Regions from separate parts of the Acholeplasma laidlawii PG-8A genome, predicted to be linked through region 2. Evidence: riboswitches for the same ligand, from Rfam matches in the RefSeq annotation. Region 2 holds a riboswitch; each other region holds the start of a gene.

Region 1 (11,617 bases), 160 kb from region 2:
GAAGTTATGTTTAATATCATAAAGGAAGTACAAAAATAAAAGGAGGTTTTATTTTATGTATGTAGCAAACCCAGATAGATATCAAAAGATGCAGTATCGTAGATTGGGTAACAGTGGTTTAGTGTTACCTGTGCTATCTTTTGGTATGTGGTATAACTTTGGTGAGCATAATGATTATGATACATCCAAAGCAATGATTTTAAAAGCATTTGATCACGGTATCACACACTTTGATCTTGCGAATAATTATGGTCCACCTCCCGGACATGCAGAGACTGTAATGGGTCGCATTTTAAACGACGGTCTTATAGCTTATAGAGATGAAATCATTATTTCTACTAAAGCAGGATTTAGAATGCATGATGGTCCTTATCAAGATGGCGGTTCAAGAAAGTACTTAATGTCTTCGCTTGATCAATCACTAAAAAGATTAGGTATCCCATATGTTGATATCTTCTACCATCATAGATATGATAGTCAAACATCTTTAAGAGAGACAATGATTGCATTAAGGGATATTGTTTTAAGCGGTAAAGCATTATATGTAGGTTTATCAAACTATAATGCAGAACAACTAAAAACAGCGCATAAAATACTTAATGAACTCAATGTTCCATATGTCATTACTCAGCCAAGCTATTCCATGTTAAATCGCTGGATTGAAAAAGATAATTTATTAGAAACTCAAAAAAACCTAGGTGGTGGCGTTATTTGTTATTCAGCACTCGCACAAGGTTTACTCACTAATAAGTATATTACAGGCATTCCAAGTGATTCACGTGCCAAAAACCCTGACGCACTTTGGTTTAAAGAAAAAGATGTCACACCTGAAGTTGTTGAAAAGTTAAAAAAACTGGACTTGATCGCATCCAAACGCGGTCAAACAATTGCACAAATGGCACTTGTTTGGACCTTAAGAGATGAAAAGATGACTTCTACTTTAATTTCTACATCAAAACCTAAACAACTAGAAGAGAACCTAGCTGCATTAGATAATATGAATTTTACAGAAGATGAATTACTACAAATCGATCACATTTTAAATAGTTAGTATAGTTAAAGGCACCTTTAAAGGTGCCTTTATTTTTATAATTTATCAAAATAACCTTCTAAATATAAATTAAGTATTTTTTTATCTTTCCTAATGCCTAATGCACTTAAGTAGTTTAACTTAGAAAACGGATTTTTTGAAACATAAATCATTTCCTTAAAGTCAAAGTGACTACTATCAAATAATAACATATCATGTGTTGTACAGTTTAACTTTATATGTTTTAGACTTAAGATAGGTCGCACCTTTTTTAACCATCTAGTAAATGATGCATGATCGATATGACTTGTCACATCCTCAATAAAGATTGCGTCATAAACTTTAGCGTTTGAAATCATCATACTTAAAACAAGAATCGCTTTTTCACCTTTGGATAAGTCGCTAAAGTTTAGTATCTTTCCATCATTGTAATGAACATCAATTGCATGTATAGACAATTCGTTTAGATTGCGACCACTTAATTTGTAAAACTCATCATATACTTCAATAAAAAAGTTTGATGTATTAAACTTCGTGACATGATTTCTAAACTCATCTAATAGATGATCATAACGGTGTCTATTTAAGCGATACCTCAAATCATCTAAGGTTACTTCTTTATATTGAAGCGAATGTATTTGAGGTAGTACAGATTGTACCAATTTTAATACACTCACATAATGACTCTCATCCATATCTGTATAGAAGTTGATATGATTATCCGGTCTTAGAAATTTTAGTTTATGGATATAGTCTGCTAGTTTTGAAAGTATGAGTGCACCCTTACTTTCAGAAAAGTCTTTTAATCTTAAGTGATTTAATATAAACTCACGTTTATCAAATCTTAAATCATATAGATAGGTTTTAAATCTTTCAAAATCAAATGGCGTAAATATTCTTTCTAATTTATCACCAATCGTAATATCATATCCATCTCTTATAAAATACACATACTTGGATGTTTTAGTGACTTGTTCTAATGCCTCATAAAGTATTTCACTTTTATCATAATTAAGTGTTGTATGATAATGAATCATCTGATTATCTATCATGAATTCAATGGTGTAGGTGGTCTTTATTTCATCAGGTATACGTTCAACTGATCGCATACCATATAAAAACACTTCTTTAAACTGTTTTATAGCTTCAAACACTAGTGATTTACCAGAACCTACTTTACCAAATAACATATTAAAGATAAGCTGATCATCAAAGTTTAGAGTAACCTCATTATGTATTGATTTGAAATTTGATATTTTTATACTATTTATCATATTATTCGTAATTCCTTATCTATATTTTATATATTAAGATGTCTATATAATCTATCTTACGATTATTTCGTTTATATTGCAAGAAGTTAGTAAAAGAAGATGTCTCTATATATAATATACAAGAATTAGAAAAAGGATAATGATATATATGATTAAATTAGAACATATAAGTAAATCATTTAAGACAAAAAATAACAGTGTTTGTGCACTCGATGATATTTCACTTGAAATCCATGATGGTGAGATATTTGGCATCATTGGAAAAAGTGGTGTTGGTAAATCCACGCTACTAAAGATACTATCTTTATCAATGATGTATGATACCGGCACATACACATTAATGGATATAGATGTTAAAACGTTAACTCATAAAGATAAGGTTAAACTTCTACAAAACACTTCGTTTATTTATCAAAACTTTTCCTTACTATATAACTTAAATGTTTTAGATAATGTCAGTTTACCTTTAAAGTTACGTGGTGTCGATAAACTAACCCGTCATCAAAAGGCTAGAGAGATGTTAGCCTTTGTCGGCCTAGATTCTAAAGCACTAGATTATCCAATCACCTTATCTGGTGGCGAGGCACAGCGTATCAGTATTGCTAGAGCGTTAATTACAGATCCTAAACTACTTTTTTTAGATGAACCCACTTCAGCACTTGATGAAGAAACTGCCTATGATATTTTAAAGCTTATTAGAAAACTACATGAAACCTTCAAACCTACGATTGTATTTGTCTCACACCAAATACAATCCATCAAGTATCTATGTGACCGAGTGATGATGCTTGGAGATAATAAGATTAAACATATTGGAAAAATTGATAAATTAAGTACACTCTCCACCACTTATGATGCAATCTGGGGTGACAGACTATGATCATGTTTATCAGTCAAATAGATCAATTAAAACTCATAGATGCTGCACTTGAAACATTCAATCTATTATTGGTAAGTACATTAATATCCTTACCAATTGGTACATTACTTGGTATGATGTTTGCACTTTATGAAAAGAAAGTATTTCATCAGTTTAAATCTCTTGTACATATACTTTCTATTTTAGTAAGTATCATACGTTCCATTCCATTTGTTTTATTGATGGTTATCATCATACCAACATCATTTGATCTATTTGGTACAAGTATTGGTTTCATACCTTCTATTATGGCATTAAGCCTGATTGGAATAGCTACATTAGCTAGACTCGTGGAACAAGCTATCATAGATATGAATCCAATGATAATTGATATTGCACACACAATGGGTGCATCTAAATATCAATTATTTAAAGAGTTTATCTTTGTAGAAGCAAGATCATCCATAATCTTAGCGTTTACTTCGTTTTTGGTAAGTCTACTTGCTTATTCTTCTGTGGTTTATATTATCGGTGGTGGAGGATTAGGCTATACTGCGATTCAATAGGTTATTACTCACCTGTTGGTAAAACCTTAATGTGGGCTTCAACCATTATTATGATTCTAATTGTACAAGTAGTTCAACTACTTGGAAATATACTTGCAAATTATTTAAACAAAAAGAAAAGAGGTCATTAACATGAAAAAATTATTACTTATCACAACTACCATACTTTTAGGCTTATTAACTGCTTGTACATCTTCTGATGATGTATTAAAAATTGGCGTAAACTTTTATCCGATGCCTGAGTTACTTGATTTAATTGAAGCGGATTTATTAGAAAAAGGTATTAAAATTGAACAAGTTCAAATGGATTACAACGTATTAAACACGCCACTAAATAACGGTGAAATTGATGGAAACATGGTACAACATCAATACTTTATGGAATTCTTTAATAAGGCTAATAACGCAGAACTTGTCATTGCACAACCAATTTATCATTCTTACTTTGCATTATATTCAGGTGTTTATGATACGTTAGAAGATATTCCAAATGGTACAACAATTTATGTACCTGAAGATGTCGTCAATCTACCTAGAGCTTTAATCTTACTAGATAGTTTAGGATTAATCACTTTAAAAGAAGGCATTGATGTCACAGCTACATTAGATGATATTGAATCAAACCCTAAATCCCTTGTATTTGAAACAAGATCCCTTGGTACAACATCAAGTGCATACCATTCAGATGGTTCTAAACTAGCGATTATGTATCCGACTTATGCAAGAGATACAAATAATCAATTAATGGATGATAGTCAAGTTTTAGAATATGAAGAATTAAATGATTTAACTAAGACCTATGCGATTAGTTTTGTAACTAGAAAAGATAATTTAAATGATCCTAGAATTCAAACATTTATCGAGATTCTTACATCCGGTAAAGTAAGAACTTGGTTAGAAACGAATTACGGTTGGGCTGCTACACCTGCATTCTAAGACTTTAAAAAAAACCTCATTTGTGATATATTAAATACAAGTGAGGTATTTTTTTATGGACATTTTAAAAACATTTTTAACTGAGTGGTTAACAGGTCTAGCATTTGACCCTGTATTAGTTAGTTTAATCGTTACTGTTGCTTCAATTTTTGGTTGGATACTTATTGGTTCTGTCTTTCATATGGTCATTAAATTGGTCATTTCAAGACTTAAAGCTAAAGAAAAACGTATGGTGAGACGTCAACGTACTGTTGCAGCACTCATATTGGCCCTTATTAAGTATTTGTTCTGGTTTGTTATGGCCATGATGGTCTTAAAAGAATTTGGCCTTGATTTAGCCCCAATCCTTGCAAGTGCCGGTATCTTAGGTTTTGCTGTTGGCTTTGGTGCACAAGAACTTATTAAAGACATGATAGCTGGATTCTTTATTATTTTTGAAGGTGCGATGAGTGTAGGAGATTTTGTTGAAGTTGGTAATTTTTCCGGTACCGTTCAAGAAGTAGGTATTAGACGTACCAAAATCTTAAATTGGAAGAATGAATTGAGATTAGTGAATAATGGTGATATTAAATCACTAACCAATTTTGCAGGTAGAGATTCAGTGGGTGTTGTAGAGTTTTTCGTATCTGCTCAGTTTGATATAAATCATTTTACAAGTGATTCATTTAATGAGCTACTAGCTAGTTATAAAAAGTATGACGCTATTACTGAACTTCCAAGTTATCAAGGGGTAGTGGATACACAGTTACATAATTTAAAACTAAGAGTTATTTTTAAGACTCAAAATCAAAAGCATTACAGTATCGAAAGAGATTTAAGACGCGATATTCAAGTGTTTATTCAAAGCATTCGAGAAGAAACTAAAGTGTTTTAGAAAAAAGCCGACTAGGTAAGAATGGGAGACATTCTAGTACCTAGTCGGTTTTTATTTTTATATATGATTAATTTCTATTTGGATTCCATTCAATAGGGTGTTCTTTCCATACTGTGAAATCTATACCTGGTACATTTGTTTGATCTGTTGGGTTTGTAGGTAATAATAACTCCCAAAAAGACCCGTCGTATATAACAAAATCACCTTGTAGATATCTATTTGTTGATACCCAAACATCAGTTAACTCGTTCCAACCATTTCTACTAGTACCTGGCTCTGAAGTATTAGTTGTATCATGATTACCATACCATACATAATATTTACCTTCATGTTCTACGATGCTCACTTTAGAACCTGAGCGATAATACATCGCTGTAGGGCTCCATTTTAATGATAATGGTTGCCACGCTCCAGAAACACCTGGTATTTGATTTTGTGAAGTCCCACTTCTTAGAATGTAGAGATCATTATTATAACTAACGATTGAATCTTGAACGTATGTATTTTTAAAGTCCCAATTTTCTTCTAATGACCACCAACCTGATGTTGTCTCTGGATTGGTGTTTATTGTTGCTGTTGGGTTATTCCAAAAGTATCTTTTACCATTGTAGATTATACTATCATAACGGTTATAAGTTGTTGTAGATAGATAATTTCCACGATGATTGAGTAATCTCCAGTTTGCACTTGAACCCGGTGTATTACCAGTACTTACAGCATTAACTGCAATGTAGTATTGATTATTATAAGAGACAATACTTTGAACTGGATATGCTCTATTAACATATTCTATGCCAAGTCGTTGATATCCATAAGCACCTAGTGCAGGTACACTCCAGTTTTCAGCTACCGTTACTTTATAATAATATCCCTCATGATATACATACTCGCCTGACTGATATTTACCCTTATTATGCTCACTGTAATTGATACTCATGTATTTTAAATTGTAGTGTTGTTCAATAATTTCACTATGTGCGGTAAAACTACCGTAAGACACATACCATGACTTAATATCATTAGATAGTGTATAAGTTACATCGCCAGGAGTATATACTTTACCTGTTTCATGTTCTAAACCTAAGAGTTCCCATGCCCATGCTAGTGGTGGAGGATTTCCAGCCCATACATTAGCTTTTGCACGATAAAATTTATTATTATAGTAAATAATTTCACCAGCTAAGTAAGCTCTTGTATCAGAGTAGTATACAGAAATAGTTTGCCATGCCCAAGGAGATGCATCTGGTTCTGCACCTGTAGATGCTTGTCTAGCTTTATAATAACCAGCGTTAACCCCATTACCACTTAAGTCATCATAGTAGACCATATCACCAGATTTATACGTAACATTTGGTTGCCAAGTTGGCACCATGGAAGGTGCATACAACACATCTTCTAATCCCCAACTTGTAATTGGCCCATAAGTTATTTGAATTTCAATTGTATTTCCATTTCTTGAGACTGTGAAATTAAGATGGTTTACTAAATTAATTCTAACATCATAAGTACCCGCAGGAAGTGTTAAACGGTTAGATAGTGCAGATCTTGTATGCCAAATATAACTAAAGTTATTTGTACCTGATTTAAACTCCACATACACACCACGCGTATATTGAGGATTAGATACTCCATTAAAAATAACATTTAATGATTGACCTGAGATATTGGAAGGTACATTAAATTGCTTAATTACGTGATTAGAAGCTGCTAGATTCCAATTTGAAGATCGATTAGTTTGAACAGCTGATACTACTAAACTTAGTTTTAAAACGGCATTATTTGATAAGTCGTTTAATACACTTGTATTCACAGATGCATTAGTGATAAATCCAACATCAAATGGTGTTAAGCCTTTTGATAAGACTTGATCATGCATATAGTATCCTGAATTATCGATACGGTTTGATTGTGCATAATTCCATGTAAACACATTAGGTTTATTTTGTACAACGTTGTTTACAGTCCATACTTCGACTAATTTAAATCGAACATTAACCGTTTTTAATGCAGTGATTAAAACATTTATTGAAAGCGGAAAAGTTGAACCACTTAAATTATTTGAGATTTGTGATTTAGTAAATTGAATTGCATATTCTGTTTGATTATAATAACTACTGTTATAGTCTAGTGGTTGAGAACCTAATTGTACTCTTGCACTTGATGATATAAGTTCTGTACTACGTGCATTAAGGTCAAGTGCCTCAGTTGAAGGTTGTAGTGTAAACCATGCATAAGCACCTACTATTGTTGATAGGAAAACGGTTGTCATAAGAAATAATATAATGATTTTTTTTATTTTTCTCATAGTATTACACCATAACCTTTACACGGTATACGAGTGCATGATACACAGACTTTTGAGCCGTTGTAAGACCATCATAAGCGCCCCAAACATAAATGTATACACGTATAGATGATTCACCTTGAAGTGAAAATCCTGCTAAATTATGTTGATTCATCGCTGTAAACACACTACCAGTTGATTGGAAATATTGAAATCTATTTGCCATGTATACAGTTTGTGTTAATGTAGGATGTTCTTCTAGCACAAGATATTTTAAACCAGCTTGATTACCAGCATACACACCAAATTCAGGTGCTGCTACAACATTAAGTTGTAGATTCACATTCACTGATGTTAATCCTGGATTAGTAATAACAATTTCAAGTACTGATGCATATCCATAAAAGTTAAAACTTGTATCATTAAAATCACTATCATTTAAGTAAACTAAGTCTCTTATGCGATCTCCTAAAAAGATACCTTCAGTTTCAGCATCAATTTCTAAGACATCCTCATTACCCATTAATGAACCTTCAAAGTAATCTACATTTGCACGATTGCCATAGTCAATAAACCAAGCAAAAACGCCAGTTGCCATGGAAGCCACTGATACAAGTAAGAATATGATTAAGATAACTGATCTTCTTAATGATTTCATACGTACCTTTCCGATGCAACTGGCTGTCTATTACTAATTAGACCCTTTAGTTTTGCGTCCTTAAGTTACCTTAAGTTTGCCTTTTAATCTTGACGTTTGTCGTTTTTTTGTTTTAATTCTTGTTTATATTTTTCTAAGTCTGTTTTATATTTATATTTTTGACGCTCAGTAATTTGATAAATTACTATGAGTAGTTGAAAAATAAATATAAGTGCAATAATTAATATGATGATACCAATGACTAAGAGTCGTTCATTTACTAAATACCTTCCAATAAAACTACCACCACTCCATACTACTTTAGATAAGTACTTTTCTTTGGTAATATAACCTTCAGTATCAAAATCACTTTCATCATTATTGACACCTTTTGTAATATAACCTTCTGGGTTTTCAGAGATAATTTCATGGATTATAACTCGGTTATCCATAGATGTGAACGCAATGACATCTCCAATTTTCAAGTTATCAAATGCTACATCATTCATAATAACAAAGTCCCCAACAAGGATTTCGGGTTCCATAGATGGTGTAAGTACTAAACCGTAACTAACACCTAAAATTGAAAATGGCTTTTTAGTTATTTGACTTAATAAGGACATTGTAACAAATATGAGTGTGAAGAATATGATGATTGTTACAATAATCTTTTTAGTATGATTAATTGTCTTTTTCATTTACCTTTTTTTAAAGCAGCCATTGCTTTATCATGAGATGCTTTAATTTTCTCTTTTTGTTTATCAATGTATTGTTTTTGTTTTAACTTTTGCTTTTCTTTAGAAATTCTAAGTTTTTCTTGAGCTTTTTCTTTACGTTTTCTTAGTCTTTCTAGTTCACGCTCAGCCTTACGTTTTTGAATATCTGCAATACGTTTAGCTTCTTTTTTGTATCTTTCACGATACTGTGTTTTTAATTCAAGCAACATTTCATTATCTTTTGCAACTTGAACCTTTTGTTCATCAAGCATTTCAACACGCTGTAATTTTATGTACTCTTCATTTAGTTCACTAACTCTTTTAGCTTCTTTTTTAAGCTTTTCATCACTGTCTAGTTTAACAGACTTGAAGAATCTTTTTTGATATCTAAGTGTTGTTTGATACCATTTTTTCTCTAGTGCGATTGCTTTTTTGTAATCAGCTTCTTTTAGTTGTCTTACGATAGATGCAATTTTAAATTTTTCATCTGCACTATCTAAGTCATCTTTAGGGTTAGTTTCTTGAACTAATCTATCGAAGACATCATCGTCTTGATTGATTTCAAAATAAGATGCATAAAGACTGTTTGTTATTTCTATCGTATCTTTTAAAGCTTTTCTTAATGCGACTTCATATTTAGGTTCTGTCTGCATGTACTGATCAATAGTTTTCTTAAACATCTGTTTTGTCTTGTTTAAGTAAAATTCATTCATCAAAGTATCTTCAATTTTATAGCTTTCAGGATCGATTTTAAGTTCATCCGCAGTAAGTTTTATTTCTTCTGCTTTTTTCACCTTAAAACTTTTGGTTAATAACTTTTGGTCTTTTTCTCTTACAACATCATGAAACATCATGGTTGAGAATGCAAATAATGCATTTTGACTTAAGTGTTTACGATATGTTTCATTAAATCTTTTTTGTTTTACATCACGAATAAGTTCAAACCCTAAACTATTGTACTGGTCTAAGTATTGCCAGAGTAGGTAACAATTTCGGTAGTTCGTATTTTTTAAGATGATTTGTGTTTTCATGATTGGGGCTTTTACCTTTCGGTAATTGCGCATCGTCTTCATGAATTCAGTATTTAAAGCATTTGCTAACTTTTTGTGAAGTTCTTGTGCACGTGCTAATAACTTTTGATTATCTTCTTCAATTTTACCTTGATCGATAGTTTGAACTTCTCTTAAATCTATATTAATTTCATATTTTGAATTATCTATGGATAACTCAATGGTATTATTTAACTCTTTAATCTTTTTAGTATTAACGTCTTCTTCAAGTATTCTCATACGTCTTGAGACAAAATCTACTAAACGTTGAATCAGAGTTGCAACAAATCTATTTTCATAAATACCAAACTCATCTTCTGAAAATTCAACTAAAAGCTTTTTAGGCATAACCTCAGTTGTTGGTTGATCTTTGTCTGGTAGTTTGAGTAAGTGTGTATTTGCAGCTAAGTGTCTAACAGTTCTAGATGTAGTTTTCTTTGCTTTTTCAACAATTACGACTTCCTCTTCAACTCTTAAGGCTGATTTGTAGTTTCGTAATATTTTATCTACATAAGGATAGTATGATTCAATAGCAAATATCCAGTGATCATCGAACTTTTTTGTTTCTGTTGTCTCTACTTGCTTAAGTTTATTTACGCCATCATATAAACCTTGATAAAAGTAAACAGGAAAGTCAGTATCTTCTTCGAGTTCATCAAGTCTTGAGATTAACATGGTGTAGAATAAATCTAAATCATAGCTATTTTTCAAATAGAGTCAACCTTTCTACATTTGTTTCTTATAGTTGTTAATCATATTACGTGCTTCAGTAAATGATTGTTTACCAAATAGTTTATCAATTAAAGCAATAAGCTCATCTAATTCTTTTCTTAAGAATGGTAAGTTTAAGAACTCAAATTTACGTAATACTTTTCTAGTTATAATATAATCAAGACCATCTACCTCAGATTGTCCACAAGCAACGAATATTGGCACAAATGTATTGATTTGTTTCATAATACGGTTACCAAATGTAATTTGGAAATTTTGCGTAATGAACTCATCTATTTTTTTAAGATTTTCTAATGATTTTTGAGAAATCGGGTTCATTTTTACTGCTTCTTTAAATAATGCATCCATGTAATCATGTGTGACATGAATTGAATCTGTGAATGGTGCATCAATGTAATCTGCTCTTACAGATAATTCAATAGATGCAGCACGGTCATATACTTTATCTGTGATTGCAAATGTTGAGTCATCACGGTTAGCTGTACCTATGAACCAAATATTTGGTGGTAACAGTAGTTTTCCTTCTTTTAAGTGTATTGGATCACCTGGAACAGTATCTGATGTAATATCAATTTCCCATTCACTTGTATTTGGCATTTCCAATATAGATAAGAAGTCAGCAAAGTAGTATTCAACACGCGCTAAGTTCATCTCATCTAA
Region 2 (11,617 bases):
GTATTTTTTGCGTGTAATGCTGTTTCTAAACTTGATGGTTTGATTAACCCTTCTGGTTGATAATAATTAGCGATTACGATAACATCGTAATATAAATTGGTAAGTCCTAAGTAGCTACCACCTGAGGCTACTCCATATACACCACCAACAGATCCTTTACCCGCTACTTTACCTCTACTATAAACATGTCTTAAATAACTATTATTTGTATATGCTGCATAAATACCACCAGTAATACCACCGACATAAGTACCACCAATAATCTCACCTATATTATAGGCGTAATCTAATATACCATTATAGTAGGTTTGACCGGTAATACCACCGACATAGTTTTCAGTACCTGTGATGTTTGCTGTATTATATACATTTTGTACTCGGCTTCCTGTATGATACCCTACAATACCTGATACATAATTTCTACCAGTTACACTTCCAGATACCGATAAGTTTTCTATCACACCTGTTGTGTGATAACCAAATAAACCTTGGTAATCACTATCTGGTCGATTAATATCCAATATAAAGTTTGCACCATTTCCATCAAATGAACCTAAAAATGGTTTAGTTGGTGATCCAATTGGAATAAAGTTTCCTAAATCAAATTCAGTTAAACCTGCATCGACTTTAAAATGATAATTTAAATAAGTATTTCCTTTAGACACTGCCAGTGATAAATCATGCATGTCTTGTTCTGTCTTTATTAAAAACGGGGTTGTCTTTGTACCGAATCCATAAGATACATCCATTTTTACTGAATCTATGGAATCGAGTTTAATTTCCACATTTGGATTGGTTGTAAATATTTTTAGTTGTGGATAATATGCATAATCCCCTGATTTTGCTTTTAACTCCCAAATCGCTGCGTTATACCCTAGAGTAACGAGTTCACTAAACAGTAAGAAGTCTGAGGTTTTACCTTGTGCAATATTTGTTGTGCCTGGTTTGTTATAACCTAAACCTGGGTCAAAATCTGTAAGGATGGATGTATCGTAATAGTTATTGGTGTCTGTTAAATAACTTCCACTTGCTGAGGCATAGACCCCACCAACTCTCGATTTAGACGATACATACGCTGCATTATAGTTATATCTAATATTGGAGTTATTTTGGTAGCTTGCTAGTATTTGTCCAACAATACCACCCACTAAATCTGCTCCAATAACTTCACCTCTATTATAAGTATTATAGATATGACTTTGTAATCCTGCAGCCCCGACTACACCACCTACATAGTTTCCTGTGGATGTTACTTTAGCGTGGTTATATACGCGTTGTACGGTTGCACCTGTCATGTAACCTACAACACCACCGGTGTAGTGTCTTCCTTCTATACTTGCTAGGTTATAGACGTTTTCTACAGTACCACTAACTTGGTATGCCACAACACCTGATACATAATCATTTCCTTTAACAGATCCTGTAACATATAAGTTTCTTATCACACCAACACCAAAATAACCAAACAGTGCTTGGTAATCTTTTGTAGTATCTAAGGTATTTATATGAAACTCTGCGTTATTTCCATCAAACGTTCCATAAAATCTCTTTGTTGGTGTTCCAATGGGTTCGTAATCTTCAAAGACGAATCTTGTTACACCATCTGCTACCTTAAAATAGAACCCTTCAAAGGTATTCCCGTTTTTGACTTTGTTATTAAGTTCGATAAAGTCTTCTTCATTATAGATAATAAACGGAAAACTTTGTGTCCCTATTCCGTCAGTAATATCCACCTTAACAGATTGAATTGAGCTGTTTTTCTTATAAGCTAGCGTGTCGTTAGGATGATTAATAAAATATTTTAATTGAGGATAGAATCCAAATCCCTCAGTCCTAGGTTCAAAATGCCAATAGTCTCCATGAAGTGATTTAGAATCCATATCATAAAGTTGTTGACTATTTTTTGCATGTGCTGTGGTTTCTAGGCTAGATGGTTTAACATACCCTTCCGGTTGATAATAATTAGCGATTACGATAACATCGTAATAAGCGTTTGTGAGACCAAGGTAACTACCACCTGAGGCTACTCCATATACACCACCAACAGATCCTTTACCCGCTACTTTACCCCTACTATAAACATGTCTTAAATAACTATTATTTGTATATGCTGCATAAATACCACCCGTTATACCACCAACATACGTACCACCTATGATTTCACCTGTATTATAGGCGTAATCTAATATACCATTATAGTAGGTTTGACCCGTAATGCCACCGACATAATTTAGTGCACCATTTATAAACGCTTCATTGTAAACATTTAGTATTCTACTATTTGTATGGAATCCAGCAATACCAGCAACATATGATTTACCAAAAACTCTACCACTTACAGATAAGTTTTCAATCACACCACCATTTACATAGCCAAAAAGACCTTGATAATCACTTTCAGGTCTATTAATGTTTAATATAAACTTGACACCGAAACCATCAAACGTTCCAGCAAACGGTTTAGTCGGTGATCCTATTGGAATAAAATTGCCTAATCCAATTTCATTGACCGTTGACGATACTACAATAACTTTACCAGCAAATGTATTCCCTGCTAAGACAGCCTGAGATAAAGCATTCATATCTTCAGCATTACTGATGATATAAGGATTTGTCTCGGTTCCATCTTGGCCTTCTGCCATAAAAATAGACGCACCATATGGCGTTCTATAACTAATAGTAATTTTTTCTTCATTGACTTCAGGTGACTGATTTGGTTGATTTAAAAGAATTATTAATGACGTTAAACATAAGATAACTAAGCAAATTGCTATATTTTTTTTAACTCTTATACTTTTCAAATATAGTACCTCTTCATCCTAATAATTAAAAAAAACCATGTATGCTACACATGGTTATAAATAGTTAAAAAAATTTATCTTCATTATGCAGCTGGCTACCATTTTCAAGGCCCTATAGTTTTGCGCCCTATATTTTCATATAGTTTGCCAAATATTAATTTGGATGTATGAGTTAATTATAACAAAGCTATCAATCTTAAACAAGTAAAACTATAATTTGACGACCTTATTAACCATTGTTTATTATTTTTCCGATGATAATTAGCTATTCAGCTTATTTTTACTACAATTCACCACACTTATTTGCAATATCTAGGAAACTACTGTTAATAATATTGATAAAATTATTAGAGAAAATTTTTTTTGTTTTGATTAATTTCATAAATTATTTTACCCCTTTTCCTTATTTCCACTATTTACTTGGTTTTGCCTATCTAATACCCATATAAGTATACCATTTCCCTATTTGGGAATTCATAAATTGTAGTTATTGGATTAATGCTTTATTTATGAATTGCAAACCATATCTCTTGGGTATTATCTGCACCATAAGCTTCAATAACAGGAAGATCTGCTAACTTGTATTCAGAATTAGGTAACCAAATACTATAAAAATCTTGATATGTTTTTTTTACATGTACCTTTTTCTCAACATTAAATACAACCCATGTTGATTTAGGAAAATCTATAGCTTTAAAATTATCTACTTGCGGATCATCCTCTTTGGTAACTCCCACAATATATTTCATTTCTCTTGACTTACCCCATTGTCCATTAGCAGCAATACCAAGGATACCACACGGTTTTAAATTAGTTATCATACCCATTAGTGTTTCCATTGTTCCATCTTTTTTAACCGTTTTCCACATCTTTGGTACTTCTTCAAATGCGTTTTCTGTTAAAATATCAAACTCTTTTCCATAAACTTTAAATCCACTTAATTCTTCAATTCGGTAGTTCATTTGTTCTTCTCCTATAATTTTTATTTGGAATGATAGTTTAGGAGTTAAATTAAGTTGTACTATATTTTTTCTTACCTCTGATGGCAAACATCCATGAAATGTTTTAAAGGCTCTAGTAAATGCATCTTGTGAACTATATCCATACTTAATAGCAAAATCGATAATTTTTTCATTAGATTCTAAAAGTTCAATACCTGCTTTTGATAGTCTTCTTTCTCTAATATAGACGCCTAGAGTCTTTCCAGAAATATATGAGAAAACTTTTTGAAAATTCTCAAATGAACACATCATAATTTCAGATAATTGCTGACTCGAAATACTTCCATCTAAATTTTTTTCAATATATTCAATTGATGCATTTAACTGTTTAATCCAATCCACTTCTATCATCTCCACCTATATTATATTAATCTGGCAATTTTATTACTCGCCTTTTTATGACTTTTTTAGTCGAATCCAACTAATTAAAGTATACTTTTATCTTCAAAAATAATAACCATAAAATATAAGAAAGAATGATGAGTTTTTTAGAGTTTGATTTTTAATTTGAGTGGTAAGAAAACAATAGGAAATAAGCAGTTCGTTGGTATGAATCTCGTTTTATTGATTTTTTCATATTTACTTTTGCATATCTATTACCCATGCAAGTATACCATTTTCCTATTTGAGACGTCATACACTCATGTTATTGAACTTATGAAGTATTCATTTGTATTATTGAGAAAGTATTCTTGACACTACCAAAAATTATTGTCGTACGATCAAATTAAATTGAATTAATACCATTTTCTTGTACTTTATGTTCTTTGTAGTTATTATATCATTTGTTGATTCATTGATGCTATATTCAGATGCATCAGAAGATACTTCTCACAATAAAAAAACTCTATTATCAAATAAAGTTTCATTGTTAAATAGTAAAAAGATACTCCCTAATTATGTTAAAAGGATTAAGAACTTCAAGAGTAATCACTCTATTGATGAATTTAAAAATATCATTGATAAAGTTAAAATTATTGATGCATTAACTTTTGAAATAAAACTCTCTTTGGTTAATCTTGAGTCAATTAATTATTTCGTTACTCATTCGACCATATCAATTAAGATAGGCAATCTAATGAAAGAAATTAAATATTATATTGTTCTCTAATTTTTTAGATATGGTTCAATCACTTATCACGGACTTTTATTCAAGTGCTTCAATCACTTATCACGAGCATAGAATTTTTAATAAACAAATATTGTTTAGGACTATTGGCGCCAATTTAAAATGTCATCGATAGCCCTTTTTTAATAAAAAATGCCCTAAAAGGGCATAATTTGGTATTATTTGGTAGTTTTTTGCTACCAATTAAAGATTTCTTTGGAGGCCCCGATCGGATTTGAACCGACGCGTCAAGGTTTTGCAGACCCATGCCTTACCGCTTGGCTACGGGGCCAAACACGCTATTATATTATACGTTTTGAAAACGTAAATGTCAATGATAAAAACAACCTACAAATGGGAGAGACTAGTTTCACACATTTAGTAGGTTGTTCTTCTTTTATATTTGAGTTTCTAAATTTGAAGCTATATGTTGTAAAACAAAATCTGTTGTTAGATTATGTTTTTTAACATAGCGATTATTTGGATGAATTCTACAAGCATGTGAACATGATCCTAAATATTTTTCTTCAGATGCTTCACTTGCAAGTATTTGTTTATTACACTCTGGATTTCCACAGTTAATATATCGTTCACATGGTTCGTTTGTAAAGTAATCTCTACCAACTACGACATGCTCGTGTTTATTGATATCCACTGCAATACGTTCATCAAATACATACATTTTACCATCCCAAAGTTTGCCTTCAGTATCTTTACTTGTACCATAGTTGTGGATACCACCATGCAATTGACCTGCCACATTAAAACCTTCTTTAATTAACCAGCCGCTAAACTTCTCACATCTTACACCACCGGTGCAGTATGTTAGAATTTCCTTGTCTTTAAATTGATCTTTGTTTTCTCTAATCCAGTCTGGTAAATCTCTAAAGTTTTTAATTTCAGGTTTGATTGCCCCTCTAAAGTGACCCAAATCAAACTCGTAGTCATTTCTAGCGTCAATAACTACTGTATTTGGATCTTGTAGTTTTTGATAAAACTCAATAGGTTCTAAATACTTACCTGTAATTTCAAGTGGGTTCACATCATCTTCTAAACTTAAGTTCACTAATTCTTTTTTAACACGTACATGCATTTTACTAAATGCGTGTGCATCTACTTCATCAATTTTAAAGAAGATATCTTCAAAACCTTGAAGACTTTTTAAATAATCCATGTAGTTTTCTGTTTGTTCAAATGTACCTGATAAGGTACCATTAATACCTTCACTAGAAACTAAAATACGCCCTAGTAAATCTTGGCTCTTACAATAAGCTAAATGCTCATCTTTAAACTTTTCTGGGTTTTCAATGGCTGTATACTTATAATAAAGAAGCACTCTATAATTTTTTTGCATTTAAATCTTCCTTTTTTGTTCATTCATTTACCGGTTTATTATACATAATTGTGGTATGTCTTACAAAAGATTTGCCTATATCACTCATTATTAGCACTCATCACTTGACAGTGCCAATTATTCGGCATATAATAATGTTATATTATAGAATTTTAAGGAGGAAATAATATGCAATTTAACCCAATGGATGATTATTCAAAAGATCCTGACATTTTAAAAAAGTTCGGTAGAAATATTGTAGAACTTGTTAAAGAAGGTAAAGTCGACCCAGTGATTGGTCGTGAGGAAGAGATTAGACGTATTATTAAAATTCTATCTAGAAAAACCAAAAACAACCCTGTTTTAATTGGTGAACCGGGGGTGGGTAAAACAGCGATTGTTGAAGGCTTAGCTAGAAGAATTGTTGATAAAGACGTACCTTTAAGTCTGCAAAATAAAATTGTTTATGAACTAGACTTAGCTCAATTAGTTGCTGGTGCAAAATTTAGAGGTGAGTTTGAAGAACGTTTGAAGGATGTTTTAAATAAGATTAAAGAAAGCGATGGCCAAATCATCTTATTTATTGATGAATTACATAATATTGTAGGTGCTGGTCGTGCAGATGGTGCAATGGATGCCTCAAACATCTTAAAACCAATGCTTGCACGTGGTGAACTTCACTGTATTGGTGCTACAACATTAAATGAATACCGCTTATATATTGAAAAAGATAGTGCACTCGAAAGAAGATTTCAAAAGATCACTGTGACTGAACCAACTATGGAAGATACAATTTCTATCTTACGTGGACTTAAAGATCGATTTGAAGCACATCATGGTGTGCACATCTCTGATGGTGCCATCATCGCTGCTACAAATCTATCAGCACGTTACATTACAGATAGATTCTTACCAGATAAAGCAATCGACCTTATTGATGAGGCTTGTGCTTCTATTCGTATGGAAATTGATTCTATGCCAGTGGAACTTGATGATGTTCAAAGAAAAATACTACAACTAGAAATTGAAAAATCTGCTTTAAGTAAAGAAACAGATACATTAAGTAAAGAGCGTCTATCTAAAATTAAATCTGAGATTGATGATTTAAAATTAGAGGAAGCCAGTCTAAAAAGTAGATGGGAAAAAGAAAAATCTCAACTTAATTTATCAAAACGCAAAAAAGAAACCTTGGAACAACTTAAAAACGAACTTAATACTGCTTATAACGAAGGTAACTATTCTAAGGCTGCAGAACTTCAATACTCAAAAATACCTAATCTAGAAAAAGAAATATCTGAATTATCAGATACTTCAACAGATGATAAACTTCTAACAGAAACTGTTACCCCTGAATCGATTGCTGAAATCGTAAGTAAATGGACCCATATACCTGTAACAAAACTAGTATCAGGTGATAGAGAAAAACTTAGAAACCTACGTTTAAGCCTAGGTAAACGTGTATTAGGTCAAGATCATGCACTAGAACTGATTAGTAACGCCATATTACGTCATCGTGCAGGTATCAAAGATCCAAATAGACCAATTGGTTCATTCTTATTCTTAGGTCCGACTGGTGTTGGTAAAACAGAGGCTGCTAAAGCACTTGCTGAAAATTTATTTGACTCAGAAAATCATATTGTTCGTATAGATATGTCAGAGTATATGGAATCACATAGTGTCTCTCGTTTAATCGGCGCACCTCCAGGATATGTAGGTTATGATCAAGGCGGTCAACTTACAGAAAAAATAAGACGTATGCCTTACGCAATCGTCTTATTTGATGAAATTGAAAAGGCACATCCTGAAGTCTTTAATATCCTACTTCAAGTATTAGATGATGGTCACTTAACAGATGGACAAGGTCGTACAATAGATTTTAAAAATACTGTCATTATTATGACATCTAACATTGGCAGTCAATATTTACTAGAAAACGCAAGTGATGCCCAAGAAAAAATAGATAAACTGCTAAAACAATCCTTTAAACCAGAATTTTTAAATAGAATTGATGAAATTATTACATTTAACTCACTTGGATTTAAAGTTCAAGTGGATATCACAAGAAAACTACTCAATGAACTTTCAGAAAAATTAAAAGAAGAAAACATCTACATTACATTGGGTGAAGATGTTCAAAAATACGTTATCAAAAACGGATTTAATGAACAATTTGGTGCAAGACCACTTAAACGTTATATCCAAAGAGACATAGAAACATTTATCGCAAAAGCAATCATTTCAGAAGATGTACTGCCAAATCATCACTATGAAGTTATTGTAGACAATGATACATTAAACATTAAATTAGTCTCATAAATTAAAATATCCCTATCACTAATTTGTGATAGGGATATCTTTATTTTTGGATTTGTTCTAACAAGTAACCTTCTCTAATACCTGATTTACTTACAATAATTTCTTCAATATTAAAGAAATTCATTAAAGTTTCTAAAATTATTAGACCTGGCATAATCGTATGAATACGTTCTGGAATCATACGAATAATGGATAGATACGTCTTTTTCTTAGTAGGATCTATCTTTGAAATTAAATCTTGAATGTTTTGACGTGTTAACTTATCAAACTTCTTTTGGTAAAAGTTTTGTAGTAAAACAAGGCTTGCTTGAACAGTTCCACCTATACCATAAGCTACTTTCACATCTACTTTATCTACTTTATGTAGTTTTAATGCTGCAACGACTGCAGATGAAATACGTTCTACTTCATGTGTAGTTGGAAAAATTTCTTTGACATAGGTAATATAGGTGTTTAATGACCCTAAATTAAGCGATACAGAGTCTTTAAGCTTACCATCAGTTACGAGTGATAACTCTGTGGAACCACCACCAATATCAACAATTAACCCTCTATCAATTTTGTGATTAAGTGATACACCTTTATAGCCATAATAGCCTTCTTTTTCTTCATCTAGTAGTTCTACTTTCATCCCTGATGCTGTTTTAATACGGGTTAAGATTTCATTTTGATTACGTGCTTCTCTAATCGTTGCAGTCGCAATCATAAATAGTTTTTCTAATTTATAACTTTGACTTACTTCCATAAAATCTTTAACAACTCGAATCACAGAATCGATACCTAAATCAGATAAATAGCCTTCGGGTAATAAGTAACTCGCTAAACCTACAACTTCTCTTTTTGAAAATATATTGGTTAGTTTATGATTCTCATACGTAAATATTTCTAACCTAAGTGAATTAGATCCTAAATCAATAATGCCATAGTTCATATTAATCACCGCCCCTTTAATTATATAATATCAAAGAACATGTATTTTGTGTGTATGTTTTACATATAAATGATTTGAAAATATGCTAAATACTTGGTATCATTAACTAAAGGAGATTTAAACAATGAAAAAAACATATAATCTAGGTTTACTAACAGGTGGTATTTCTTTAATGCTCGCACTGATTGCCTCATTTGTGCTACAGGATTACTTTTCAGAATCTTTTCTGACATTGAGCTTCACATTTGATACCTTTATATTAATTGCAGTCGCATTTATGCTCATCTTACAATTCAAATCATTTGATAAGATTGCTGCAATCGTATTGGTCATATATGGTGCCTTTAATATTCTTTATGGTATCGTAGGAAGTCAGACATTATCTGATGTGATCAATTCAACTGAACTTGAAGTGATCTTCATCTTAGGGTTATTATTAGGACACGTCTTATTTGAAATTGCTGTACTCTTTGTACTACTTCACTTAACTCAACAAAGATTTGAGTATAAGTTCACTAAGAAGTTTGTGATTGTAGCACTATCAGTTTCACTTCTGTTACTTATTGCGATTTCACCACTTGTAACATTTATGACTTTTCAATCGATTATTCGTATGGTGTTCTCTATTATTTCTATTATCGCGTTGTATTTTTGTATCCAACAAATGGTTACAGATACACCGATTGTAGTTGAAGCACCTGCTAAAGCAGTACCAAACAAAAGATTAGAGTTATCTAAGTTATACGAACGTGGTATCATCACTCAAGAAGAGTATCAAACAAGACTAGATTTAATCGATAAAGAATAATTAAAAAAAGAAACTGCGTTATACCTTAAATTAGGGTATAACGCAGTTTTTTATTTGGATAGAATGATTTCATTTAATTGTGATACTTCAAGTGGTTTATAATAATAAAAACCTTGGACATAGTCTACATCATGTAGTTTTAATATATCAATTTGTTCAATGGTTTCAACACCTTCTAAAACTATCTTTTTAGACATCGCATGCGATAAGTCTAAAACAAACTTTAAGAAATGTCTTTCAGTTGGTGATTTATCAATTTTGGCGATAAAGTCCTTATCCATTTTAATAATGTCTACTGGTAAATGTTTAAAGTAAGTTAATGAAGAATATCCACTTCCAAAATCATCTAATGCGACTAAAAAACCTTTCTCTTTGAGTTGTTTTAAGACGATGATTGTTTGATCAATATTTTCAAGTGCCATCGATTCAGTGATTTCAATAATCACTTGTTTATGATCGATTTCATGTTTTTTGATGTAACTTCCAATATCTTCTATGAATGTTGGATGCATCAATACCTTGGGTGAAATATTAATATCTACTGTAAAGTGTTTACCCATTTCATTCCAAGTTTTAATTTGACCAAATACCTTATCATATAAAAAGTGTGTAAGTTCTAAAATAGAACCCGATATTTCAGATAGATATATAAAATTATTTGGTGGAATATAACCCATGGATGGGTGATTCCATCTAAGTAGTGCTTCTAACTTTCTAATTTCACCTGATTTAAAATCTAGAATTGGTTGATAGACTACATAAAATTCATTGTTTTGAAGTGAAGGTTTGATGGCATTTGTAATTTCATATTCACGTTCTTTGGATTCATGCATAAAGGTATTATAAATCACTACTTGGTCTTTACCGTTTTTCTTTGCAGCTGATAATGCAAGATTAGCATATCTTAAGATATCTCCATATACCAGTCCGTGATCTGGATAGATAGCAACCCCTGCAGATGCTGAGTAAAAGTAAGCTTCACTTTGTTTAGACATTAAGTTTTTTACTTTGTTGATACTTAAATCCGCAAGTGTCTTAATTTCATCTAGATGTTCAAATTGATAGAATACTAGAACAAATGAATCTTCGCTCATTCGAGCTACAATATGTTCCTTACCAACCTTCGTAAGTTCTTTAGCAATGAGTAATAATGCCTCATCACCCCATTTATGCCCTTTTAATTCGTTGATTGCACCAAAGTCATCAATATCTAGATAAAGCAGCGCAAAAGGTGTTCTATTTTGAATTAAACGGTTAACCTTAATCTCTAATCGGTTACGATTGATTAAGCCCGTTAAAGCATCGAAATAGGCTAAATT
Region 3 (11,617 bases), 150 kb from region 2:
CGCCCAATTTCTAAACATGAAATGAAAACTTGGATGTTAGAAGCTCAAAAAGAAGCATATCAAGATGGCTTAGATCATCAAAACCTACATCCATACATGTGGTTAGTTAAAGGACACTATTATAGTGCAGGTTTAAACTTCTATAACTTCCCTTATGCATTTGGCCTTTTATTCGGAAAAGGCTTATATGCTCAGTACTTAAAAGATAAAGAAGCATTCATTAAAAACTATGATAAATTATTAAAATTAACAACAATGGCAGATGCAGAAGATGTAGCAGCATCTATGGGTATTGATATTACAGAGAAATCATTCTGGGTAGATTCACTAAAAATGATTGAACAAAATATTGACCAAGTAATTGATTTGTTTAAAAAATTAAGCTAATGTGCTATAATAAATTAACTATATAGAGCAATTTAAAAGGGAGATTTTTATATGGATTTAGAAAATAAAGAAAATCAGGAGTCTGGGCTAAGTTTAATGGATATTATATCTATTATTAAATTAAACTGGATCATGATTACATTTTTCACATTATTATTGGGTGTACTTACATTCGCTTATGTAAGTCGTTTTGTAGAAGATAGGTATAAATCAACTTCTGAAATACTGGTTCAAGTACCAGTATCAAGTGAAAGAGTTGATTCTAATACTTTAATCAATTCACAAAGATTACTTGATACCGCAGCAGAATTTGCAAGAAGTCCTCATATAGTAAGAAAACTAAGAACTGAGGAATATCGTAGTTTAATCACAAATGTAGAACATCAAAGTCTACTTGATTCGATGTCAGACCGTGACATTATTAGTAATATTTCGGTTGCTTCATCAAGTACATCTTTTATTATCAAATTTAGTTATAGCCACTCTAATGCTGATTTTACACAAGTGATTACGTCAGTATTAACTACAATTTTAATAGAAAATGACATTTTAATGTTTGAAGACTCATTTATAGAGTTATCACCAGCAAGTGATCCGGTTGATGATTCACCAAATAGAATATTATATATTATCGTAGGTTTAATGGGTGGTGCAATTATTGGTATCGGCTTAGCATTTATAAAACACCTATTTAATAACTCTTATATGACCAAAGAGCAACTTGAACAAGGTACTGGTATTCAAGTCATTGGTGTTATTCCTGAGTTTTTTATTAAAGAGGGGAAGAAAAAATGAGAAGACGTAAATTATTTCAAAAAGAGCGTATTGCTGAATATGATCACTTAGTAACGTATGAATCACCTATGTCTTATACTGCAGAAGCTTTCCAAAAGGCATTAGTGAATTTAGAGTATATCAACGTTGATGGTAATTTTAAGGTCGTCCAATTTACTTCAACGCTAGCTGGTGCTGGTAAAACCACATTTATTTCTAACGTTGCCCATTTAATTGGTAAAAAAGGAAAAAAAGTTGTTATTGTAGATTTAGATTTAAGAAAACCTAAGATTAATAGAATTTTTAGATCACCTAATGAAAATGGTGTAACAGACTACTTAACTGGTAAAATCGACTACAAGACATTAATAAACTATTCTGAGAAGTTTAGTGTTCACTATATTGTTGCTGGTGAACGTACAACTGCAGTTGTAAACGTCTTAGAAGCACAAAAATTAAAGGATTTAATTGCTAGATTAAGAACGGAATTTGATTACGTTTTACTTGATTCACCTCCAACTATGGCAGTTTCTGATGCCTTATATATTTCAAGATTAGCAGATGGTGTATTATTTATAGTTGCTCAAAACGAGACGAAACGTACAGTAATTAATGAAGCAATCCAAACTCTAAAACAAAACAAAGTGAATATCATCGGGATAGCATTTACACAAGTAGATGTTAAAAATAGTGATTTATTATCTTATACATATGGCTATGGTTATGGATATAATTCATCACTACAAGATGATCTTGATAAGGAAAAATCATAAGCATATGATGGACATACATACACACATTTTACCTGGTGTAGATGATGGTGTACAAACATATGAAGAAGCACTTGCAGTATTAAAACATCAACTACAAAGTGGTGTTAATAAGGTTATTATTACACCACATGTACATAATAGTAGCCAAAAAGTTTCGTCAAAAGAATATGTTAAACTATTTGCTGATTTGAAAAAACGTGTTGAAGTAGATTTACCAGAAATGACGCTTTACTTAGGATATGAAGTTAAATTTAATCAAGAAAAATCAAAAGAGTATCATAACTTTGTTTTTCAAGGTTTCAAAGAAAAATATCTATTAATAGAATTTTCTGTTCAAAATAAAGAACCAATTCACGATATTGTTTACAACTTAGTGGCAAAAGGATTTACGCCAATTATAGCGCACATTGAGCGCTACTTATATCTAGATATGTTTGATGTAGAACGTATAAGATCACTAGGGGCAATCACTCAAGTTAATAGTGGAGCAATATTAGGTTTAGATGGAAAACAATTTAAAAAACAAGCTCAAAAATACTTCAAAAAGGGTTTAGTTGATATCGTCGCTAGTGATTGTCATAATCTAGATTGTAGAAAACCCAATTTGATGGAAGCCTTAAAAAAAGTTCCGAAAGATTTTAAAATGAAAGTATTAGAGGTATAAAAATGTCAAAATTTATAATTTTAACAGACTCTACAACAGATTTACCTGAACATATCGCACAAGAACTAAAATTACATGTAATGCCGCTAAAATTTAATTTAGATGGTAAAGAGTACATGAACTACTTAGATAATAGAGAACTTGACCCTACAGAGTTTTTTGAAAAACTTAAAAATGGAGCAAAACCAACAACTTCCCAGGTAAACCCTGAAGAGTATGTTGAAAAATTAACACCCATCTTAAAGTCGGGACAAGATGTTTTAATTCTAGCATTCTCATCCGCATTATCAGGTACATTTAATAGCGCAAGAATTGCTGCAGAAGAACTAAGAGAAACATTTAAAGATAGAAAAATTATGCTACTTGATACTAAAGCAGCTTCACTAGGTGAAGGATTAATTGTCTATTTAACTGCAAAAGAGTCGATGGATAAAAAACTAACCATTGAAGAAACTTATGAATTCGCAAGTAAGTTAGCACCTACGGTTGCTCATTGGTTTACAGTAGATGATATATCTCATTTAGTACGAGGTGGGCGTGTTTCAAAAGTTGCAGGTTTTATTGCAACGGTTGCAAACATTAAACCTATCCTACACGTTTCAGATGAAGGGAAACTCATCTCACGTCATAAAGCCATTGGACGTAAACGTGCAGTTAAAGGCTTATTTGAGGAAATGCAAAAAACTGCTAAACCAGGTAAACAAACAGTATTCATCTCTCATGCAAATGCACTTGAAGATGCAAATAAGTTAGCTGAAATGATAAAAGAACACTTTGATGTTGAGTTTCTTTTAATTAATACATTAGGACCAGTTATTGGTGCTCATGCAGGACATGGTACACTTGCACTGTTCTTTATAGGTCAAAATAGATGAGGACAGATAGAGATTATACGATTGCACTCTTAATTGATGCAGATAATATCTCACCAATTTATTTAGATATTATTATAAATGAAGCTAACAAACATGGAAAAATCACCAATGCCCGAGTTTATGGGGATTGGAGTCAAGAAAGATTAAAAACATGGCGTAGTAAGGCTGAAAAATTCAGCCTTACCTTCGTCCAACAATATGCAAACCTATCAAACAAAGGTAATGCTACAGACTTTACGTTAGTTATTGATGCTATGGATCTTCTCTATTCTAATAAGGTGAATGCATTTTGTATCGTCTCAAGTGATTCTGACTTTACGAAATTAATTATTAGATTAAAAGAAGATAATATGTATCTAATTGGTATGGGTGAGTCAAAAACTCCAGAAGTATTAGTTAATTCTTATGAGCGTTTTTACTACATCGACCAAATTCTAGAAGCGTTAGAACCTAAAAAAGAACGTAAAGACAAAAATGGCAATTCTTTAATCCCTAAGAAGGAAACAATTATTAAAGAAGTTAAAAAAATTATTGAAGATAACTTAGAAGACGATGGTTGGGCGTACTGGAGTATAGTCGCTGACCAACTAAGAAAGAAAAGCCCTGGTTTTGACCCTGTAAACTATGGTTCTAAACTAAAAGCTTTAAACTTCTTTAAAACATTTAAAGACTTCGAAGTTAAGAATGAAGATAAGGTAGCATATATTCGAATTAAACATTCGTAAATTAAACCATCTAAAATCATAATTTTAGATGGTTTTTAATTGGGTGTATCAAGATTTTTCAAAAATCATGTATAATGAATATAAAATTAGTATTTATTTTTAACTGGTGGGAGAATAAATTGACGAAATCAACTAAAAACTTCATGTTAAGATTATTTATCATTTTAGGCTTTTTACTTGTTGTATATAGCCTGTTTTATATTTTCATCTTAGACACAACCCTTAAAAATGAAGCTAATCGAATCTCTTTTGAAACACACCAAATAGAATATGACATACTTAGCACAAGAATCGATGTGTTAACAGAAAGTTATAGTGCAGGTACGCTTACATGGCCTACAAAAGATTATGATCCATCCACTTTAATTGTAAGTGAACTATCCAATTATGAAATTAATCGATTATCTGATATCTTTAGTGATGAAACATCAAATCTAACCTATCTAATCTTAAAGCATCCTACACTTAATCAAGTAACATACAAACCATTTAGTGAAGTGCTAGCAATGGTGGGTTTAAGTTTTGGTGACACAGGTTTTGTATTAAATTCTAACGGTATTGTTAAATACCATTCGAATGATGCAGTAAATAACACAAACCTATTTGGCTCAAACTATTTTCCGACATCAGTTTATAGCAACTTAGATACCAAGTTAAGCCAAAACGAGTTTGGATTTTTAAATTATACGCTTGATTCTAAAACATATGTATTATCTTATTCTAAAATAGATAGTGATTATATTTACTTAAGTGTTGATGATCAATATGACTATTTAGTACTTTTTGTACCAGTTATTTGGAGTTATCTAGCACTAGGACTACTAATCCTTGCAAGTTTTGTAGTATTTAGTTTGATGGTTGTCAAAAGACGTTTTGATGATGATATTGTGTTTGAAAAGATTACTAAAACACTAAGATCTGATCTTATCATGATAGAAGCTGGTGGTTTAGGTCAAATACGTAAGATGAATAAATTATTTCTAAATCTAATAAAACATCATGAAATTAAGTTATTAACTGATCTAACCAGTGAAAAGTTAGATATGCCAACCATATTGAAAACAAATAAACCATTTTATATGGATTGTGATAAGTTGGACCCTAAAATAAGAGTTAGATTTTTAGTTAATAAGTATGCAAGAAACTATCAACTCATAGGAGAAATTATTGATAGTACTTCAAATGTATTAGATAAATATAAAGATTTAGCTTTAACACATCCAGATAGCGGACTAAAAAATAAATTAGCACTAGAAGAGATGATAGAAACGCTTAATAGAAAAGATCGCTTTAGTTTGATTGTCATAGGTATTAAGTCTTTTGATGAAATTTCTAAATCCATTGGACGTCAAAAGTCACAAGAAGTAAATAAAGTATTAATTGAATTATTTCAGTCTAAGATGTATCCAAATATGTATTTATTCCATATCGAAAAACATGAGTTTGTCATACTTCAACAAAAAGATGTTAATTATGATGTAACCGTTGGTTGGGCAAAACAAATGATGGAGTTAGTTGATACAAAGATTTTATTACCCGATTTACCAGTAAAGTTAGAACTATTAATTGGTATAGTACATAATAAAGGTACCATCACTAACGCATCAACTAAAGAAATACTAGATGCTGTTGATGTAACTTATGAACGTGCAATCGTATCTACTACAAATAACTTAATGATATATACAGAACGCTATCTGGATTTAAGAAATAGAGCAAACCAATTAGAAATAGATATTAGAAAAGGTATAGAAAACGATGAGTTTCAAATGTATATGCAACCACAATATGACTTGCATGAAAAACGTGTAGTTGGTTTTGAATTACTGCTTCGTTGGCATAATCCAAAATATATAAAAGAATCTCCTGCAACCTATATTAGACAAGCAGAAAAATCTAATTTAATCATCGACTTAGGGCGAGTGATTAATGATAAGGTCTTTAGAATAGCGAAGTCTTTAGAAGGTATGGATATTGATGTTTCATTTAATATTTCACCAAGACAATTACTTCAACCTGGTTTTATTAATGAACTGATTGCTTTAAAAGATAAGTACCAAGTAGATCCAGGTCGGATTGCAATTGAGCTTACTGAAACACTACTTATTTTACAAATGGATGTTATTGTAGAAAAATTTAATGCACTAAAAGAACTTAATTTTAAAATCCAACTTGATGACTTTGGTACGGGCTACTCTTCATTAAACTACCTTAAACGTCTACCGATTGATAACATAAAAATTGATAAATTATTTGTTGATGAAATTGAAACATCTAGTAAAGCAAGACAAATTTTAAAAACAATGATTGCTTTAGGTAAGAATCTTAAAATGGGTGTTATTATTGAAGGGGTAGAAACTGATAAACAAGTAGAACAAATCAGGAAAGAATCAACTGCTATTATTCAAGGTTTTTATGTTTCACAAGCACTTCCTGAAAAAGAAGCATTTGAGTTTATAAAAAAGAAGGTGAATTTATGACCGATATACTTTTGATGTTCGGTATAGTAGTTGTTATTATAGGCCTTATTATAGGTTTATTCTTTTTACTTAAAATTGAGATTAGAAAATATAAAGATGAAAAACTTCTATTATCTGAAGAGGTTGTTTCAATAGATGTATTTAATCAATTGATTAACCGTGCTATTAAGCGTCGTAAGAAAAAAGATGATCCTTTTACCTTAATGCTAGTTGATTTAGATGAGTTTCAAGAAATTGTAGATACTTTTAATAAAGAAGAAGAGACATTTATCGTTTCTTATATTTCAAAACACATTAATAGTGCACTACCCGAAGAATCAGTTATTGCTAGAGGTGAAAAACCTGACCGTTTCTATTTATATATACCTGCTTCATTTGATCACTCTAATATATATAATTTAGCAAAAAGTATTAAGATAGAAGCAGAAAAGAAAATTCAAATTCTTGACAAAGTTACAATAAAGAAAACTGTGTCTATGTCGATAGCTACTTATCCGCTTCATGGTGAAAATCTAGATTTATTATACCAATCACTTGAGATTGCTCTTTATATGGTCAAAAGAAGTGGTGGTAATGACATTAAGTATTATTCAGAGGAGTTAAGTCAAACTAAAGAAAGTTTAGACTTATTTCACGAACTTAAAAATGCTAAAAATAATAAAGAGTTCATTTATTATTATCAACCTATCATCAACTTAAAAGATATGAATAAAGTTTATGGACTAGAAGCATTACTTCGATGGAATCATCCTAAAAAAGGGATATTAGCACCTTCTAAGTTCCTGCATCTTGCAGAGCAAACAGGAGAACTTGATGATATTGGTAATATTGCAGTTGAACAAGCACTTGAACTCTTAGTAGATTTAAGTCAACAAAGACTTAATGATGTTGTAATTAATATTAACGTTTCACCTAGACAAATTTTAAATGAGATGACATTTACAATTTTTCAACGACTAGTTGAAAAGTATCGTCAAGATGCATCAAACATTGCAATAGAAATTCCTGACTTTACACTTTACAAGAATAATCAAGTATTTAGAAGAAATCTAATAAAGATTAAAACTCTGGGATTTAAACTGGCTATAGATATATCTACAACTGACTATGATGTCATGGATTTGGTTGAAAGATTCCAAATTGACATGATTAAATTCAACAAAGATTTCTTCAAACTAGAACAAAATTATAATTTTAGAAAGTATTTAGATATGATTATTGAGTTTGTAAAGAAAAAGTCTTTAATGCTTGTTGCAGAAGGTATTGAAGATCAAGCCATGGTAGAGATGTTAACTCTAAAAGGTGTAGACTATGGTCAAGGGTATCATTTAACTAAACCAATGAATGTTGTTGATACTACCCAATTTTTAAAAGCTAGAAAAGAATTAGAAAAATAAATATAATGATGTAAAGTTATTGACAAGCAATAAATTACTTGATAGAATATGAGCGTATCATAAAAAAGGCAAAATTAGGGTAACTTAATGACGCAAAACTACAGGGTCCAAATTAGGATAGCCAGTTGCTATATAGCAATTGGTTTTTATTGCTTTATAAGACGTTTTAAGTACAATTTGTTGACAAATTTAATCTATATGCTAAAATAAGCATGTGTAAAGTTTTTGGCAAAATTAGGGTAACCTAATGACGCAAAACTATAGGGCCTATATATTAGGCAGCCAGTTGCACTTATCTAGGGTAAGCAATTGGTTTTTGTTTTAATAAAACGAGGATGCGTATATGAGGACAACTAAATTTTGGGGGATCAATAGCACTATTAGAAGATCAACCAGAACATCTAAATTCATATTCCTGCTCATACCGTTATTTGGATTTCTATCCTTAACATTAGGTGTTGTATCGTTTTATGGGCAAAATACCGGAGACTACTCAGTTAGGATTGATGACTTTAGTGGACACTCAATTAGAATCTCTGAAACAGAAGATTTTAAAGATACAAGAACTGTGTTAAGGTATCCAGGTACTGCGTTTGTCAATCAAGCATCTTATTCGGGTATTATGGCATTTCACTATCAAGAAGCGCTAAATACAAATGGATATTATCTAAAAAATGTTTTAGATAAAGATAGAGAAGTTGTAGCATTTACATTTTATGTTAAAAACATGAATCAAACAGCTACAATAAACCGTATTAACTACAAAATAGTGTTTGAAGAATTAAATAATCATATTGAAGAACACTTAAGAATTATGGTCGTAGTTGATGATGTAAGAGATGTCTATGAATTCCAACCATTTAGAATAGATGACGTTTCATCCTTAAGGTTTAGAAGTAATTCGGTTGCAGTGGATTCAAATATATTTGAACTCAAAGCAGGCGATGTTTCAAAGGTTACAGTATTTATTTGGATTGATGGATATTTGGAAGAATATTTAACATCAAAAATAGGTAAATATACTGAAGAAGAGTTACTTGGAGGATCATTAAAGTTAAATATGATCTTAAGTGTAACAGGTGAATAAAATGCATAAGAAATTTTATTTACTCATTATATCGTTTATGTGTGTAACAATTACACTATCTACTACAGTATATGCATGGTTTTCAATATCTAAGACAAATATGATTGAGGCTATTGAAATAGGTATTTCATTAGACGATAACATTCAACTGTCACTAGATGGTATTACTTATCATAAAACTATAGATAATAAGATGTTATCGGATGTTATTGGTAAAAACCCAGTATTATCATCAATTACTTCACAAGATGGTAAAAACTTCTTCAAAGGTCCTTATGAATTAACTAAAAGGGCAACTAAGAATGATGATTATATATCCTTTGATCTATATTTTAGATTAACAAGTGATAATCCAAATGTAAGAGCACACCAAAAATTCATATACCTATCAAATAAAATTGATCCTGTATATGATGAAGCATCTACTCTAAAAGGTACATATGTTACATCTAAAGGTAATAGATGGACCAACCCAATCGCATTTCATGATGGTATGGGTATCATACCTGCAGGTACAAATCGTTTGTATTATGCTAAAAATGCTGTTAGAATTTCAAGTGATAGTCCAAACCCTGATATATCATTCATATATGATGTATCTGAAGATAGATACCGAGGATTTGGAAAAGTATTTGGAGCATATGATTATTTCATGAAGCGCTTAGGTATTGAATTACAAATACCACCAGCACCAACGAATGAAATCTATGAATTATCAAAATTTTCACCACTGCAAGATGATATAGCACTAGATAAAACAAGCTTACTTGCAGAGTTACAACTCATATCAGAAGATAATGGAACTTACATTTATCAAGGTATGACAACAATTAATATTTGGCTAGAAGGATGGGATGCAGATGCATTTGATCCGATACTAGATGATAAACTACTTATTAGTTTAAATATAAGATCAGCCAGATATGTTGAAGCATCATAAAAATATAAGGTTATAAATGGTTAAAAGCCAAGTAACAAAAATAAATAATAAAAAATTCCCTAAATAAGGAGAGGAAAAAAATGAAATCATTAACAAATAAATTAGTTATGTCGGTACTAGCATTAGTACTAACAGGCGTGGCTTTATCCGTAGGGGTATTAGCATGGTTCACAATTAATAATAGAGCGACTATTGAAGCTTTCACAGGTACAGTTCAAACCGGAGAAGGTTTCTATGTTTCACTTGATGGAACTACTTGGAAAAACACTTTAACAACTACTGAAATGCAAACAGCTGCAGGTGCTGTAACATTTGTTCCATTAACATCACAAGATGGTATAGCTTTATATGATCTAGGATCTAGTACAGCTGCAACTGCTGGATTCATTGAATTTGACTTATTGTTTGCAGGTTCTGCAAACCTAAATAATATCATTATAGATTCATTAACACTTAGTGGTACACAAACTTCTTGGATTCCAGGTATATATGTACCAGGTACTAGACAAACAGGTGCTCCAGATGCAAATACACCAATCCTTGATTATGTGTCAAATGCAGCAAGAGTAAGTTTCCAAGATATGATTACTACTACAACATCAACAATTTTTGAGCAAAGTGTTGGTACTGACACAAATAGTCTAGGTTTTGGAACTTATGCTACAAATGAAGCTATCTTATTCTATAACGCTATCATGGATACTGATCTTGTTGAAAACGACTTTGATACAGCTGCTGCTGCATTAGCTCTTAAACCAACAGAACAAGCTGGTAATGGACTTACTGTAGTTGTTGCTGCACTAAATCCGAACGGAACTGTAATTTCAGGATATACTTATGATACATCATCATTAACTGCAATTGGTGGTTCAAGTGCAAAAGTTGGAGCTATTACAGTTAGAGTTTGGGTTGAAGGTTGGGATCAAGAAGCATTTAACGCGATTCTTTCTGGTGTTTTAACAGTTAACTTTAATTTTACTGCAACAGCTTAATATTATTGATTATATTGAAGAAAACCTTGAAATCAATTAAGGTTTTCTTCATAAATTAAATTAAAAGTGGTATGATATAATCATAAAATTAAAACGAGGTATATCACATGTCAAGTAAACAACGAGTCTTTAAGTATTTAGGGATTGTGGGTAATGTTGTATTTTATCTATTACTCTTAATGTTATTACTCTTTTCAATATCCAACCTAACAGTTAGAACCGAAAAAGATTTACCGAATATTTTTGGTAAAGGCTTCGTTTCTATTCTATCTGGATCGATGGAAGGTGAAGAGAAAGACAACTTTGATACAGGCTCCCTAGTATTTATAGATATTCTAAGTGATAGTCAAAAACAAAACTTAGAAGTTGGTCAAATCATTGTATTTTATGATAACGTTCAACGTATACATATCATCCATAGAATCAAAACTATTACAGGAGACACAGTAGTAACTCAAGGTGATGTCAATGCACGTATGTACGGCTCATTTGATGGTACAAACTTTGATCCTAATATGCAATT

Evidence for each region. A riboswitch is a leader RNA that binds a small molecule or an ion and turns the genes downstream of it on or off. The one in region 2 is predicted to bind cyclic di-GMP.
Region 1: another riboswitch for cyclic di-GMP. It lies ahead of ACL_RS04975 (hypothetical protein); the one in region 2 lies ahead of ACL_RS05535 (InlB B-repeat-containing protein).
Region 3: another riboswitch for cyclic di-GMP. It lies ahead of ACL_RS05010 (hypothetical protein); the one in region 2 lies ahead of ACL_RS05535 (InlB B-repeat-containing protein).

Annotation. Positions count from the first base shown of each region.
Region 1 is NC_010163.1:1,020,838-1,032,454, forward strand. Features, by position in the region: gene pepT (peptidase T) at 1-39, shown strand, start outside; gene ACL_RS04940 (aldo/keto reductase) at 56-1,051, shown strand; gene ACL_RS04945 (ATP-binding protein) at 1,087-2,304, opposite strand; gene ACL_RS04950 (ATP-binding cassette domain-containing protein) at 2,453-3,184, shown strand; gene ACL_RS04955 (ABC transporter permease subunit) at 3,181-3,729, shown strand; gene ACL_RS04960 (MetQ/NlpA family ABC transporter substrate-binding protein) at 3,862-4,665, shown strand; gene ACL_RS04965 (mechanosensitive ion channel family protein) at 4,721-5,539, shown strand; gene ACL_RS04970 (hypothetical protein) at 5,607-7,844, opposite strand; gene ACL_RS04975 (hypothetical protein) at 7,849-8,481, opposite strand; cyclic di-GMP riboswitch class I at 8,493-8,572, opposite strand; gene ACL_RS04980 (signal peptidase I) at 8,565-9,158, opposite strand; gene ACL_RS04985 (hypothetical protein) at 9,155-10,936, opposite strand; gene ACL_RS04990 (hypothetical protein) at 10,952-11,617, opposite strand, start outside.
Region 2 is NC_010163.1:1,180,329-1,191,945, forward strand. Features, by position in the region: gene ACL_RS05535 (InlB B-repeat-containing protein) at 1-2,801, opposite strand, end outside; cyclic di-GMP riboswitch class I at 2,885-2,960, opposite strand; gene ACL_RS05540 (AraC family transcriptional regulator) at 3,305-4,153, opposite strand; tRNA gene ACL_RS05550 (tRNA-Cys) at 5,128-5,202, opposite strand; gene trhO (oxygen-dependent tRNA uridine(34) hydroxylase TrhO) at 5,308-6,264, opposite strand; gene ACL_RS05560 (ATP-dependent Clp protease ATP-binding subunit) at 6,433-8,559, shown strand; gene ACL_RS05565 (Ppx/GppA phosphatase family protein) at 8,600-9,490, opposite strand; gene ACL_RS05570 (SHOCT domain-containing protein) at 9,615-10,298, shown strand; gene ACL_RS05575 (putative bifunctional diguanylate cyclase/phosphodiesterase) at 10,349-11,617, opposite strand, start outside.
Region 3 is NC_010163.1:1,033,643-1,045,259, reverse strand. Features, by position in the region: gene ACL_RS05050 (M3 family oligoendopeptidase) at 1-387, shown strand, start outside; gene ACL_RS05045 (YveK family protein) at 439-1,182, shown strand; gene ACL_RS05040 (CpsD/CapB family tyrosine-protein kinase) at 1,179-1,934, shown strand; gene ACL_RS05035 (tyrosine-protein phosphatase) at 1,939-2,598, shown strand; gene ACL_RS05030 (DegV family protein) at 2,601-3,473, shown strand; gene ACL_RS05025 (NYN domain-containing protein) at 3,470-4,198, shown strand; gene ACL_RS05020 (EAL domain-containing protein) at 4,273-6,678, shown strand; gene ACL_RS05015 (bifunctional diguanylate cyclase/phosphodiesterase) at 6,675-8,075, shown strand; cyclic di-GMP riboswitch class I at 8,133-8,208, shown strand; cyclic di-GMP riboswitch class I at 8,293-8,369, shown strand; gene ACL_RS05010 (hypothetical protein) at 8,419-9,162, shown strand; gene ACL_RS05005 (hypothetical protein) at 9,164-10,102, shown strand; gene ACL_RS05000 (hypothetical protein) at 10,183-11,094, shown strand; gene ACL_RS04995 (S24/S26 family peptidase) at 11,202-11,617, shown strand, end outside.